DNA from 2 places in the Methylibium sp. Pch-M genome. Region 2 is predicted to be linked to the other one. Evidence: predicted binding sites of a transcription regulator. Region 2 holds the regulator's gene; the other holds the start of a gene.
The links. The regulator FliA, encoded in region 2, starts transcription of late flagellar genes. The targets are predictions, from matches to a motif close to CTAAAGTTTNNNNNNNNNNNGCCGNTA.
Positions count from the first base shown of each region.

Region 1: the regulator FliA is predicted to act here: its motif matches at 3,703-3,729, upstream of motA (flagellar motor stator protein MotA).

Region 1 covers NZ_CP029606.1:2,994,486-3,000,422, forward strand. The annotation lists gene C1M51_RS14455 (hypothetical protein) at 41-559, shown strand; gene C1M51_RS14460 (protein phosphatase CheZ) at 579-1,214, opposite strand; gene cheY (chemotaxis response regulator CheY) at 1,225-1,620, opposite strand; gene motB (flagellar motor protein MotB) at 1,688-2,650, opposite strand; gene motA (flagellar motor stator protein MotA) at 2,781-3,641, opposite strand; gene C1M51_RS14480 (trans-aconitate 2-methyltransferase) at 3,844-4,737, opposite strand; gene flhC (flagellar transcriptional regulator FlhC) at 4,807-5,343, opposite strand; gene flhD (flagellar transcriptional regulator FlhD) at 5,405-5,728, opposite strand.
Region 2 covers NZ_CP029606.1:1,069,772-1,075,708, reverse strand. The annotation lists gene C1M51_RS05065 (methyl-accepting chemotaxis protein) at 1-1,275, opposite strand, end outside; gene C1M51_RS05060 (RNA polymerase sigma factor FliA) at 1,307-2,020, opposite strand; gene C1M51_RS05055 (flagellar biosynthesis protein) at 2,071-2,970, opposite strand; gene flhF (flagellar biosynthesis protein FlhF) at 3,002-4,567, opposite strand; gene flhA (flagellar biosynthesis protein FlhA) at 4,605-5,937, opposite strand, start outside.

The DNA.
Region 1 (5,937 bases), 1.9 Mb from region 2:
TATCGGTCACGGCAAGGAAGCGCCGGCAAGGATGACGAGCATGGACAGCACAGTGGACAAACCGGGCCCCGTCGCCTTGGCGGTCCGGGCCACCGCCCAGCGCTTGGTGGGCAAGGCGCAAGGCGCTTCGCGCGCCGCACTGCGGCAGATCAGCCCCTGCTTCACCCGCACGGCCGGCGCGTTCTGTTTCGACCTGGCCGTGTTCATGGCGCTGGCGTTGATGGCCGCCACGCTGCTGACCCCGCTCGACCAGCCGCTCGGCGACGGGGCCGGATGGATGTTGAGTTGCCTGGGCGTCTTCGCCGCGTTCTGGTGCTCGATCGCGGCGGCGGATCTGGAGCGGCTTCGCAAGCTGCGCCGTCGCTTCCTGGCGCGTGCGCCCCAGGCATCGCGCGCCGCTCCGCGGGTCCAGGCGCTGCCGCCGGACGCGGTGCTCATGCCGACGACCACGGCCACCATGCTGCCACCGCTGCGGGTGCGCTCGGCTTACCGTCCGAGCCGGGTGATCCGGCCGCTGCCTTCGCGTTCGCTGCTCCGCACGGCCAGCCGCAGCCACTGAGGCGCCGGCCGTCGCCGGATCAGAATCCCAGGCTGGCCAGCAGGTCGTCGACCTCGCCCTGGTTCTGCACCACGTCGGTCCGCCCCTCCGGGTTGACCACCGGGCCGTTGAGGATGGTGTTCTCGACCACCTTCTGCGCCTGTTCGGGTGGTGCCGCCTGCACCAGCAGCTTCACCAGGCTGTCTTCCAGATCGCTCGCCAGCGACACGACCTTGGCCACCACCTGCCCGGTGAGGTCGTGGAAGTCCTGCGCCATCATGATGTCGGTCAGGTCGGCGTCGATGCGCGCGGTGGCGGCCTCGACATCGCTGACGAAGTTCATCACCGAGCCCGAGGCCACGGCCTTCACCGGATCGGCGACGATGGCGGCGGCGATGCGGCGCGTCTCGGCGGCGATGCGGGTGTGTTCCATCTTGGCCTGATCGACCGAGTTCAGCACCTTGTTGGCCGCTGCCGCCGTCTTCTCGGCGATGTAGTTGAGGCGGCTGCGCGCGTCGGGCAGGCCTTCGGCCGCCTGCTGCAGTTTGGGCGTGACGCCGAGCTGCGCGAGAGTGTCGTGCAACTGGCGCGTGATCGCTCCGAGCTGCTGGAACACCTCGGGCGAGGTGCTGGGCGTCGGCGGATGGGCCAGCAAGGCCGTGTCGTCCATCTTCATGGGCTGTCCTTCAGGCCGTGGCCGCCAGTTTCTGCATGATCTTCTGGACTTTCTCCTCCAGCGTCGCCTTCGTGAAGGGCTTGACGATGTAGCCGGCCGCTCCCGTCTGTGCGGCCAGCACGATGTCTTCCTTGCGCGCCTCGGCCGTCACCATCAGCACGGGGATGTGCTTGAGGCTGTCGTCGGCCTTGACGGCCTTGAGCAGGTCGAAGCCGTTCATGTTGGGCATGTTGATGTCGCTGACCACGAAGTCGTACTTCGAGGTCTTCATCATCTGCAGCGCCACGGCGCCATCCTCGGCCTCGTCGGCGTTGACGTAGCCGATCTCCTTGAGCAGGCCGCGCACGATGCGGCGCATGGTCGAGAAGTCGTCGACGATCAGGAATTTGAGGTCGGGGGTGCTCATGGTCAGGGTCCTCGCGCGCTATCGGTTCATGCTGCCCTGGGGCGGGCCATGCGGTGTTCTGTACGGGTTATCGGGTGTCGGCCCGCGGACTTGAGGCCGATTCGGCAAGTGCCGTCGCGACTTCCAGGGCCGGCGGCTGCACCTCGGTGTCCGCACTGCCGTGGAAGCGGTCCTCGGCCTCCCGGTTCATCACGATGATGCTGATGCGCCGGTTCACCGGGTTGAGCGGCTGCTCGCGGTCGAACAGGCTGCTGGCGGCCAGGCCCTGCACGCGCAGCACCTTCTCGTCGGCCAATCCGCCGGCGATGAGCTCGCGGCGCGATGCGTTGGCGCGGTCGGCCGACAACTCCCAGTTGCTGTAGCCGCTGGCGCCGGCGCTGAAGGCCGCCGTGTCGGTGTGGCCTTCCAGCGTCAGCTTGTTGGGCACTTCGGCCAGCACCCCGCCGATGGTGCGAAGCAACTCGCGCATGTAGGGCTGCACGACGGCGGAGCCGGTCGCGAACATCGGTCGGTTCTGCTCGTCGACGATCTGGATGCGCAGGCCGTCGGTCGTCATGTCGAAGCGGATCTGGGCCTTCAGCTCGTTGAAGCGCGGATCGTTGGCGAGTTTCGATTCGACACGCCCCTTCAGCATCTTCAGGCTCTCCGCCTCGGCGGAGGCCTGCTGCGCGCGCGTGGCCTTCAGCGCCTGCAGCGTGTAGCTCTTGCGCTCGGCTTCGACGTCGCCGCGCTTCACCTGGCCGGTGCTGCGCGTGAGGTCCTGCCCACCGCCCTTGACGACGCTCGACGAGTCTCCGGACCCGGAGCCGCCCATCATCGAGACCTTGATCGGATTGTTGAAGTAGTCCTGGATGCCCTTGCGGTCGCCCTCGGTGGTCGAGCCGAGCAGCCACATCAGCAGGAAGAAGGCCATCATCGCCGTCACGAAGTCGGCGTAGGCGATCTTCCACGCGCCACCGTGCGCGGCATGGCCGCCCTTCTTGATCTTCTTGACGATGATCGGCTGCAGCTTCTTCGCGTCACCGGCCATCACATGCCCCCACGTCGCCGAGTACGGCTCCTGCCCCCATGGGCCACGAAGGGGCCCTGAGTGGCCCCTGGGGCGCGGTCCGCCTGGGGAGCGGCCCGGCGGCGGACCGACCGCGCTTCGGTCAGGTTGCTCACTTCTTGCCCTTCACGTGGCCTTCGAGTTCGCTGAAAGACGGCCGCTCGGTCGAGTACAGCGTCTTGCGGCCGAACTCCACCGCGATCGCCGGGGCGTAGCCCTGCATGCTCGCGAGCAGCGTGGTCTTGATGCACTGCAGTTCCTTGGAGCCCTCATCGTTCTTCTGCTCGAGCAGGCCGCCGAGCGGTTCGACCACCGCATACGCCAGCAGGATGCCCAGGAAGGTGCCGACCAGCGCCGAGCCGATCATGCCGCCCAGCACCGCCGGCGGCTGGCCGACCGAGCCCATGGTGTTCACGACGCCCAGCACCGCCGCGACGATGCCGAAGGCGGGCAGCGCGCCGGCCAGGCGGCCGATGGCGGCCGCGGGCGCGTGCGCCTCGTGGTGGTGGGTCTCGATCTCGCTGTCCATCAGCGACTCGATCTCGTGCGGGTTGAGGTTGCCCGACACCATCATGCGCAGGTAGTCGGTGACGAACTCCACCACGTGGTGGTCGGAGCCGACCGTCGCGTACTTCTTGAACAGCGGCGAATTGTGCGGGTCCTCGACGTCCTTCTCGATCGCCATCAGGCCTTCCTTGCGGGCCTTCTGCAGGATGTCGTAGAGCAGCGCCATCAACTCCATGTAGCGCGCCTTGGTGTACTTGGAGCCCTTCAGCAGCGTCGGGATCGCCTTCAGCACCGCCTTCAGCGTCTTGGGCTGGTTGGCGACCACGAAGGCGCCGGCCGCGCCACCGCCGATGGCCATCATCTCGGTCGGGATCGCATGCAGGATGACCTGCATGTTCCCGCCGTGGATGGCGTAGGCGCCGAAGATGCAGCCCAGCGCGACGACGTAGCCGATGATGACGAACATGGTGAGCGGTCCGGTTGAGATGCCGCGAGCCCGAGGCCCTGCGGAGGGTTCTGTCCTTGCTTATCGGCCCGGTGTCACCGGACTTGAGGCGTGCGGTCGGTGACAGAACGTGACGGACCGCCCGACGCGCTGCCGGCCGGCCGAACGGCAGGCCAGCCGGAGGCAAGGCGGAGCGGGGCGCGAAACGCGCCGGCTCAAGCCCTTATCGGCGCCTGGAGCGGGAACTTGGGCGCCGTGCGGGCGCGGCGTCGGGCGCCGTTGCGCCGCCCGCGGCGGTGAAGGGCGCGCGGTAGAGCCAGAGCGGCCGGCCGTCGGGGCACTGCAGCCGGGCCTGCGGCTCCAGGGCCAGCGCCGGGAACTCCAGGCTGGCGAGCCAGGCGCCGTCGGCCAGTTCCGCGCGCGCCTTGGCCACCGCGCGCGGCAGGCTTTCCGGGCGCTGGAACAGATAGACCATGGCGCAGGGGCGCCAGTCCGCGGCCCACATGTCACCGCGGCGGACTGCGGCGCTGACCGGCGCACCGCCGTGCCGCAACCGGGCCGCCAGCGCCAGCGGCCAGCTCCATTCGACGCCCAACAGCCGGGCCTGCGGGTAGGCGCGGCGCAGCGCCGCGAGTCCGGCACCGAGTCCGCAGCCCGCGTCGAGCACGGTTGCGCCCGGCGGCAGCGGCACGCGCTCGGCCAGGCGGTCGAGTGCGCCGGCCGGTGTCGGGAACAGCGGTGCGTCGCGCCAGGCCTGGAGCGGATAGGCGAGCAGCAGCAGGGCCAGCGGCAGCAGCCAGGCCCAGCCGGGCAGTCCGCTCGCGGCGCCGCTGGCCAGCAGCGACACCGGAAACCCGGCCGCAACGATCAGGCTGCGCATGCGGGTGCCGCTCAGGCTGCCAAGGGCCAGGCCGGTGGCCGAAGCGCAGGCGATCGCCAGCCAGAGCGGTGCGGGTGTCGAGCGCAGCAGCAGGAAGAGCGCCCAGGCGACGGCCCAGCCCAGCAAGGCGGGCAGGGGCCAGAGGCGTTGCAATGCGGGCCCGCGGCGGGTGACGCTCGGGGCCGCCGGGTCGGGCCGCGCAGCGGTGACCGGCGGGACGGGCAGGGCAGATGACATCGAGGGCGTCCCGGAAGGGGGCCGCGGGAGGAGGGGCGGGCGCCGTGGGTGGCCGCCGGCGGGTGGGGATCAGTGCAGTTGCAGGGCGCCCGCCGCCTTGCCCTTGCCGGCGCGCGCCGGCGGGTTGCACAGGCCGCAGGTGAAGTGCTTGCCGATCTCGTGCGGGTGCGTGACGAAATGCCCACCGCACTTCGAGCACTCGGTCATGGTCAGCATGCCGTTGTCCACGAACTTCACCAGGCGCCAGGCGCGGGTGACGGACAGCAGCGCTTCCAGGCCCTGGGCTTCGGTCTGCTCGAGGTAGAGGCGGTAGGCCTTGATCACGGTGTCGATCTCGTCGAGCGCCGCGACCTTGTTCAGGTACTCGTGGATGTTCAGGAACAGGCTGGCGTGGATGTTCGGCTGCCAGGTCATGAACCAGTCGGTGGAGAAGGGCAACTGGCCCTTGCTCGGCGACTTGCCCGCCACTTCCTTGTACAGGCGCAGCAGGCGCTCGTACGACAGGTCGGTCTCCGACTCCAGCACCTGCAGGCGCGCACCGAGCTGGATCAGCGTCACGGCACGTTCGATCTGCTTGGCTTCGGTGAGGATGCTCTTGTTGCGCATGGTGTCTGTCTCGCAGTGGTCGTCAGAGGGTGGCTCGGTATCCCGCGCCGGGTGTCGTTGGTCAGGCCGCCTCTTGATGGCGGCCCGCCATCAGGATGTTGGCGTGCAGGCGGCTGACGCTGTCGTTGGCGGCGCCCTTGCCGTGGTTGGTCAGCAGGCTCCACACCATCTCGTCGTCGACGCGCATGCGGCACAGCAGCGTGTTGCCGGAGGCGATCTTCATCATCTGCGCCGGGCTCAGCAGGCCGATCAGGTCGGCCGTCTCTTCCGAGATGCCGAGGCGGAACAGGGCTTGGTCGCGGTCGGCGCGGATCAGGCTCTGCGCCAGCATCAGGTAGGACAGATTGGCTTCGCGAATCTCGATCAGGATCTGTTCGGTGTTCATCAGGGTGCTCCTTGTGCGGTGGCCGGTCGTCTTTCGCTGGTGCAGCGGGTGTTCGTTTCAGCGTGAAATGGATTGTGAAGATCGGAGATGCACAGGAACATCAGCCCAGTTCTGTGGTTCGGGTCTCGCTTCTTCGACCGCCCGTGTCAGGCAACTTCCTACACGCCCCAGTAGGCGGCGGGTCGCTGCGGCCGCTCAAGTGGCGGCGG
Region 2 (5,937 bases):
CACGAAGTTGCCGCCGCCCATGTCGCGCCGGTAGGTCTGCAGCAGGAAGGGCCGGGTGTTGCGCGCCGACGCGAGGCCGGTGCGGTCGTTGAAGATGCGGCGGTAGCGGCTGTTCGCGGTGTTCCACACCGGGTCGTTGCTGCGTTGCGGGTTGCAGTACTGGCGGTTGTGGGTGGCGACGTAGCCGTTGCGGTCGACCGCGATGCAGTAGACGACCTTCTGGTTCAGCGTCAGCAGGCGCTCCTGCACCTGCGGGAACAGCCGGTCGGCCAGCGCGACGAAGCGCGTGGTGTGCTGGGCCGGGTTGGTGCCGGGCACGGGCTGGTAGTTCTCGTCGAACAGGTCGGCGACGGCGATGGTGTGGGTGCGCAGCGCGTCCTCCAGCAGCTTGCTGATCTGCGAGGCGGCCTCCTGGACGCCGCGGATGTAGGGCGTGTCGTCGGTGTCGATGCCGCAGTCGGCCACCACCTCGATCATGTTCTCGCTGACCTTCAGGAAGGCTTCGCTGCGCGCCGTGGCACTGCCCAGCGTCTGGCTGGAGCGCTGCATCTCGCGGTCGATCGCGGCCATCTGCTCGTTCAGGCCGTCGCAGATCGTGCGGCTCTGCACCGCCGCGGCACTGATGCTGCCGACCCCGCCCTGCACCTCGGCCAGCGCCCGGTGGAAGGCGCCTTGCGGCGCCTCACCCTCGCGCAACTGGATCTCGCGCGCCAGCGCGCCGACGCGCTGGTCGAGCTCGGCCACGGTGCTCATGATCTGCTTCGACGAGGCCTCGACCTTGGCCGACAGGTCCTTCACCGCGTCGGCCACGACACCGAAGCCGCGTCCGGCCTCGCCGGCCCGGCCGGCCTCGACCGAGGCGTTGAACGCCACCAGGCGCGTCTGCAGCGCGATCTGCGTGATCTGTCCGGCCGCTGCCGCCACCTGGCGCAGCGTGTCGACGATGCCGCCCACCTCGGTACCCACCTGCTCCACCGCGGCGCGTGCGCGCTCCACGGCCTTCAGGCTCTCGGTGGTGGTGGTGCCGATGCCCCCTTGCGCGCGCTGCACCTCGCCCAGCTGGCTGCCGAGCGTCTGCAGCGCCTGGACCTGGCGCTGGTTGACCTGGTTGCTGTCTTCGATCAGGCCGCGCACCTCGGCCGCGTCACGGCCGAGACGGGAGGCCGCCTGGGCGATGCTCTGCACCGCCTGGCGCAGGTCGGGAGCTGGCGCCGCGACGGGGGCCGGGTCGGCGGCCGCGGCCGCGCTTGGGGTCTTCTTGAACAGGCTCAGCATGGTTGTCTCGTGCTCGTTTCTTCTTTGGGGTTCAGTGGTCGCGCAGCTTGGCGCGCAGCCGCGCGATCGACTGGCTGTGCAGCTGGCAGACGCGCGATTCGGTCACGCCCAGCACCGCGGCGATCTCCTTGAGGTTCATGTCCTGCTCGTAGTACATCCCCATCACGAACTGCTCGCGCTCGGGCAGGGTCTTGATGGCCTCGATCAGCGCGAGGCGCATGCGATGGTCCTGCAGCAGGGCCACCGGGTTCTCGTTCTCGTCGGCCACGTGGCGATCGAGGAAGTCGTTGTCGCCATCGTCGCCGGACATGTCCTCCAGATAGACGAGCTGCGTGCCGCGCACCTTGCCCAGCAGCTCCTGGTAGTCGGCGAGCGACAGGCCCATCTGCTTGGCGATCTCGCTCTCCGCCGGCGCGCGGCCGAGCTGCTGCTGCAGCTTGTGCACCGCGATCTCGATCTCGCGCTGCTGCTTGCGGTTGCCGCGGCTCATCCAGTCGCTGCCGCGCAGCTCGTCGAGCATCGCGCCACGGATGCGCTGGGTGGCGAAGGTCTCGAACTGCACGCCCTGCGCACTGTCGAAGCGTGACATCGCGTCGGTGAGGCCGATCAGGCCGACCTGGATCAGGTCGTCGATCTCCACGTTGGCCGGCAGCTTGGCGATCATCTGGTGCGCAAGACGACGCACCAGCGGGCTGTACTGCTTGATCATGGCGTTCGTTTCGAGGCGACCGGTGGCGGTGTACATGTCGGGCTCCAGGCGGTGTTCGGCGGTTCGTTCGGTCTTCGATCGGGGATTCAGCGCGACCGCGGCAGGCGCGAGCCCAGCGACGGCAGCGCGGAGCGTGCGCCGATCTCGCCGGCCAGTGCGCCGAACACGCTGTCGCTCACGGTGTGCGGCAGTGCGCAGGCGAGCTGTTCACGCGCCAGGCGCTTCAGCCGCAGGCTCGGGCCGTCGGTGGGCGCCTCGGTCGGGTCGACGGCCACCCAGTCGTGCAGCGTGGCCCCCAGGAAGTCGTCGGCGCAGCGCGCCATGCGTTCGGCCACCTTGGCAGCGCGCGGCGAATCGGGCGGGGCGCTGAACAGGAGGTCGTGCGTCAGCAAGGCGGCACGCGTCGCCAGCAGCTTGATGGCCGCATAGGCGTGCGTGACGCTGTCGGGCTGTTCGTCGCACAGCACGATGGGGCGCACGGTGGCAGCCTGCAGCTCCTGAACGCGACGCGCGAACAGGCGGGCCAGTTCGGTGGCGCTGGCATGCACCAGCAGCACATCGATGTCGGGAGCGGCTTCGGAAATGGCGTCGAGGAAGCCGGAGGTCGAGCCGCTCGCATCCACGAAGCGCAGCGTCAGGCCGCCGGCGGCGAGGTAGCTCACGTGCGGGCTCAGCACTTCCACGCCCTCGGCGAGGTCGAAGCTGGCCAGTTCGGCCGGCGCACGGGCGTTCTCGCCGGCGTCGACCACCAGGGTGCGCAGACCCTGCTCGGCGTAGGCGCTGCACAGGCGCTCCAGCAGCGCGCCGCCGAAGGCGATCTTCGGGTTGGACACCACCGGGATGCAGCGCATCGTGCGGCTCACGAACAGGCGGCGCAGGCCCTGGGCCTGGTCGACCGGTGCGGGGTGGGTCGGCAGGTCGTCGAGCTGGTTGTACCAGCTGTCGGTGGCGGGGCGGCAGGCGCGGCGGGGCAGGTCGGCGGACATGGCGGCAGCGGGGTCGTCGGGATCGGGGAGCTCAGGCGCGGCCGGCCGGCACGGGGCGGCGTTCCGTCATCTGCGGCGTGGCGAACACCAGGTTCATCTCGCTGGCGTCGAAGTTGTAGGCCGGGCTGCCGGTGGCGCGCAGCGCGCGGTGCACCAGGGCCTGACCCGACAGGCGATGCCAGTCCTCGGGCACGCGTTGGCCATTGGCCACCGCGACGATCTTCTGCTTGTGGCGGATCACGGCGTCGAGCGCCGGCGCCAGCTTCACGGCCTCGTCCAGCTTCGACAGCACGATGCCCTTGCAGGCGGCGGCACGGTAGGACGTCATCACGTCGTCGATGGTCTCGCCCTGCACGGCGGTGTTGACCACCAGCAGCTTGTTGATCGAAGGGTGCGCCAGCATGTCGAGCAGTTCGCGCGTGCGGGTGTCGCGCTGGGCGACGCCGGCGGTGTCGATCAGCACCATCTTCTTGGCCGACAGCAGCTCCAGCAGGTCTTCCAGCGCGGTGCGGTCGTGCGCGGTGTGGACCGGCACGCCGAGGATGCGGCCGTAGGCGCGCAGCTGTTCGTGGGCGCCAAGACGGTAGGCGTCGAGGGTGATCAGGCCGAGGTTGGACGCGCCGTGCCGGGTGGCGAAGGCGGCGGCCAGCTTGGCGGTCGAGGTGGTCTTGCCGACGCCGGTGGCGCCGATCATCGCGAACACGCCGCCCTGGTCCTCGATCGGCAGCTCGCGCTCGCCGGTCATCAGGTTGCGCTCCAGCACGCTGGCGGCCCAGGCCTGCTCGTCGCCGACGTCGGCCGTCATGCCGGCCACCAGCTTGCGGATCAGCACCGGCGAGAAGCCGCACTCGAGCAGCTTCTGGGTCAGCTTGGCCTGGCCGGGCTCGCGCTGCAGCTTCTCCATGAAGGCCAGCGCGCCGAAGCGTTCCTCGATCAGGCCCTTCATCGAGCGCAGCTCGCTCAGCATCGCGGCGTCGGCCTGGGCCTCGCGCAGCGCCGGCTGGCTGGCGGCGGCGGGCTGGGCCTGGCGACCGTAGACCACCTGCTCGCGCAGCACCGGCACGGCGGCGGCCTGCTGGCTGGCGACGCGGTGCTGCACGGCGTCGACCGCCGCGTCGACCGCATCGTCGTCGTCCAGATCCTGGGCGTACAGCGTCGCCTGGGCGGCGGCACGGGCCGGCGCCATCGGGGCGACGTTGAGGGTCGGCTCGGTGCGTTCCTCGCGCAGCGCTTCGCCGCGCAGCGCGGCCTCGCGCTTCTTCAGCATGCGGTCGCGCACGTAGTCCTGGAAGGACAGCGTGCTCATCGACAGTTGTTCCACGTCCTGCTGCACATCGTCGGCCGTCGTGGAGCGGCCCCCCTTGGCGGTCTTGACCGGCTTCGCGGGCTTGGCGGGCGCCGGCTGCACCGCGGCGGCCTGCTGCTGCACGGCGGCCTGACGCTCGACCGCGGCCAGCGCGCCCGGTGCCATCGCCAGCATCTCGATGCCTTCGGGGCAGGGCTTGGTCGACAGCACCACGGCGTCGTCGCCGAGGGTCTGGCGCATCTTGGTCATCGCGTCGCGCGAGGTACGGCCTGTGAAGCGTTGGACGTTCATGCGGAGCCTCTGGGTCGGGGTCTGTCAGGGGGGCGGATCAAGCGGCGGCGCCGATGATCGAGCCGATGCGGATCGAATGGGTGTCGGGGATCTCGCTGTGCGAGAGCACGCGCAGCCGCGGCGCGGCGCGCTTGAGCAAACGGGCGATGGGCACGCGGATCGCATCGGGCACCAGCAGGCAGGCCGGGTGGCCCAGGTCCTCCTGGCGCTTGGCGGAGTCGGCGGCGGAACGGGTCAGGATGTCGGCCATGCTGGGGTCCAGCACCGGGCCGTTCTGCGAAGTCAGGGCCTGAGACAGCAGGCGCTCGAGGTCGGGCTCGATGGCGATCACCTCGAGCTCGCGCACCGGGCCGTAGATCTGCTGCACGATCGCAGGCGCCAGTGCCACGCGGATGCGGCGTGACAGCTCCTGCGGGTCGTTGGCGAGGTTGGGGTTGGCGCCCACGTGCTCGGCCAGCGCTTCCACCACCGAGCGCATGTCGCGGATGTGCACGCCTTCCTCCAGCAGCAGCTGGAGCAGTTTCTGGAGGGCGGCGATGGGGACCATCTTCGGGACCACGTCTTCGATGAGTTTGGGTGCCAACTTCGTCACATGCTCGACCAGCTGCTGCGTTTCCACGCGGCCCAGCAGGCGCGCTGCATTCACTTGCATCAAGTGTGAGAGGTGGGTCGCCACCACGGTCGAGCAATCAACGACCGTATAGCCGGCCATTTGCGCCGCTTCGCGCTGGCGCTCCTCGATCCACGTGGCGGGCAGGCCGAAGGCCGGGTCGGTGGTGGTGGTGCCGATCAGCGGCGTGCTGGCGTGGCCCGGGTTGATGGCCATCAGCATGCCGGGGAAGGCTTCGCCTTCGCCGATCACGGCGCCGCGCAGCGTGAGCCGGTACATGCTGGGGCGCAGCTCGAGGTTGTCGCGGATGTGCACCGACGGCGGCAGGAAGCCCACGTCCTGCGCGAACTTGCGGCGCACGCCCTTGATGCGCGTCATCAGGTCGCCCTGGCGTTCCTTGTCGACCAGTGCGATGAGGCGGTAGCCCACCTCCAGGCCCAGCGTGTCGACCGGCTGCAGGTCGTCCCAGCTGGCCTCGGCGTCGGGGGCCGGGCCGGCCGCGGCGGCCGGCCTGGGAGGCGCCCGCTTGGCGCGCTGCTCGCGCTGGTGCATCAGCCACGCGACGTAGCCGAGCGCGCTCGCGATCAGCAGGAACACGAAGTGCGGCATGCCCGGGATCACGCCCAGCAGCCCGATCACGCCGGCCACGATGCCCACCGACTTGGGCGTCTTGAACATCTGGCCCATGATCTGTTCGCCGACGTCCTGCTCCTTGCCGACGCGTGACACCACCATGGCGGCCGCCACCGAGATCAGCAGC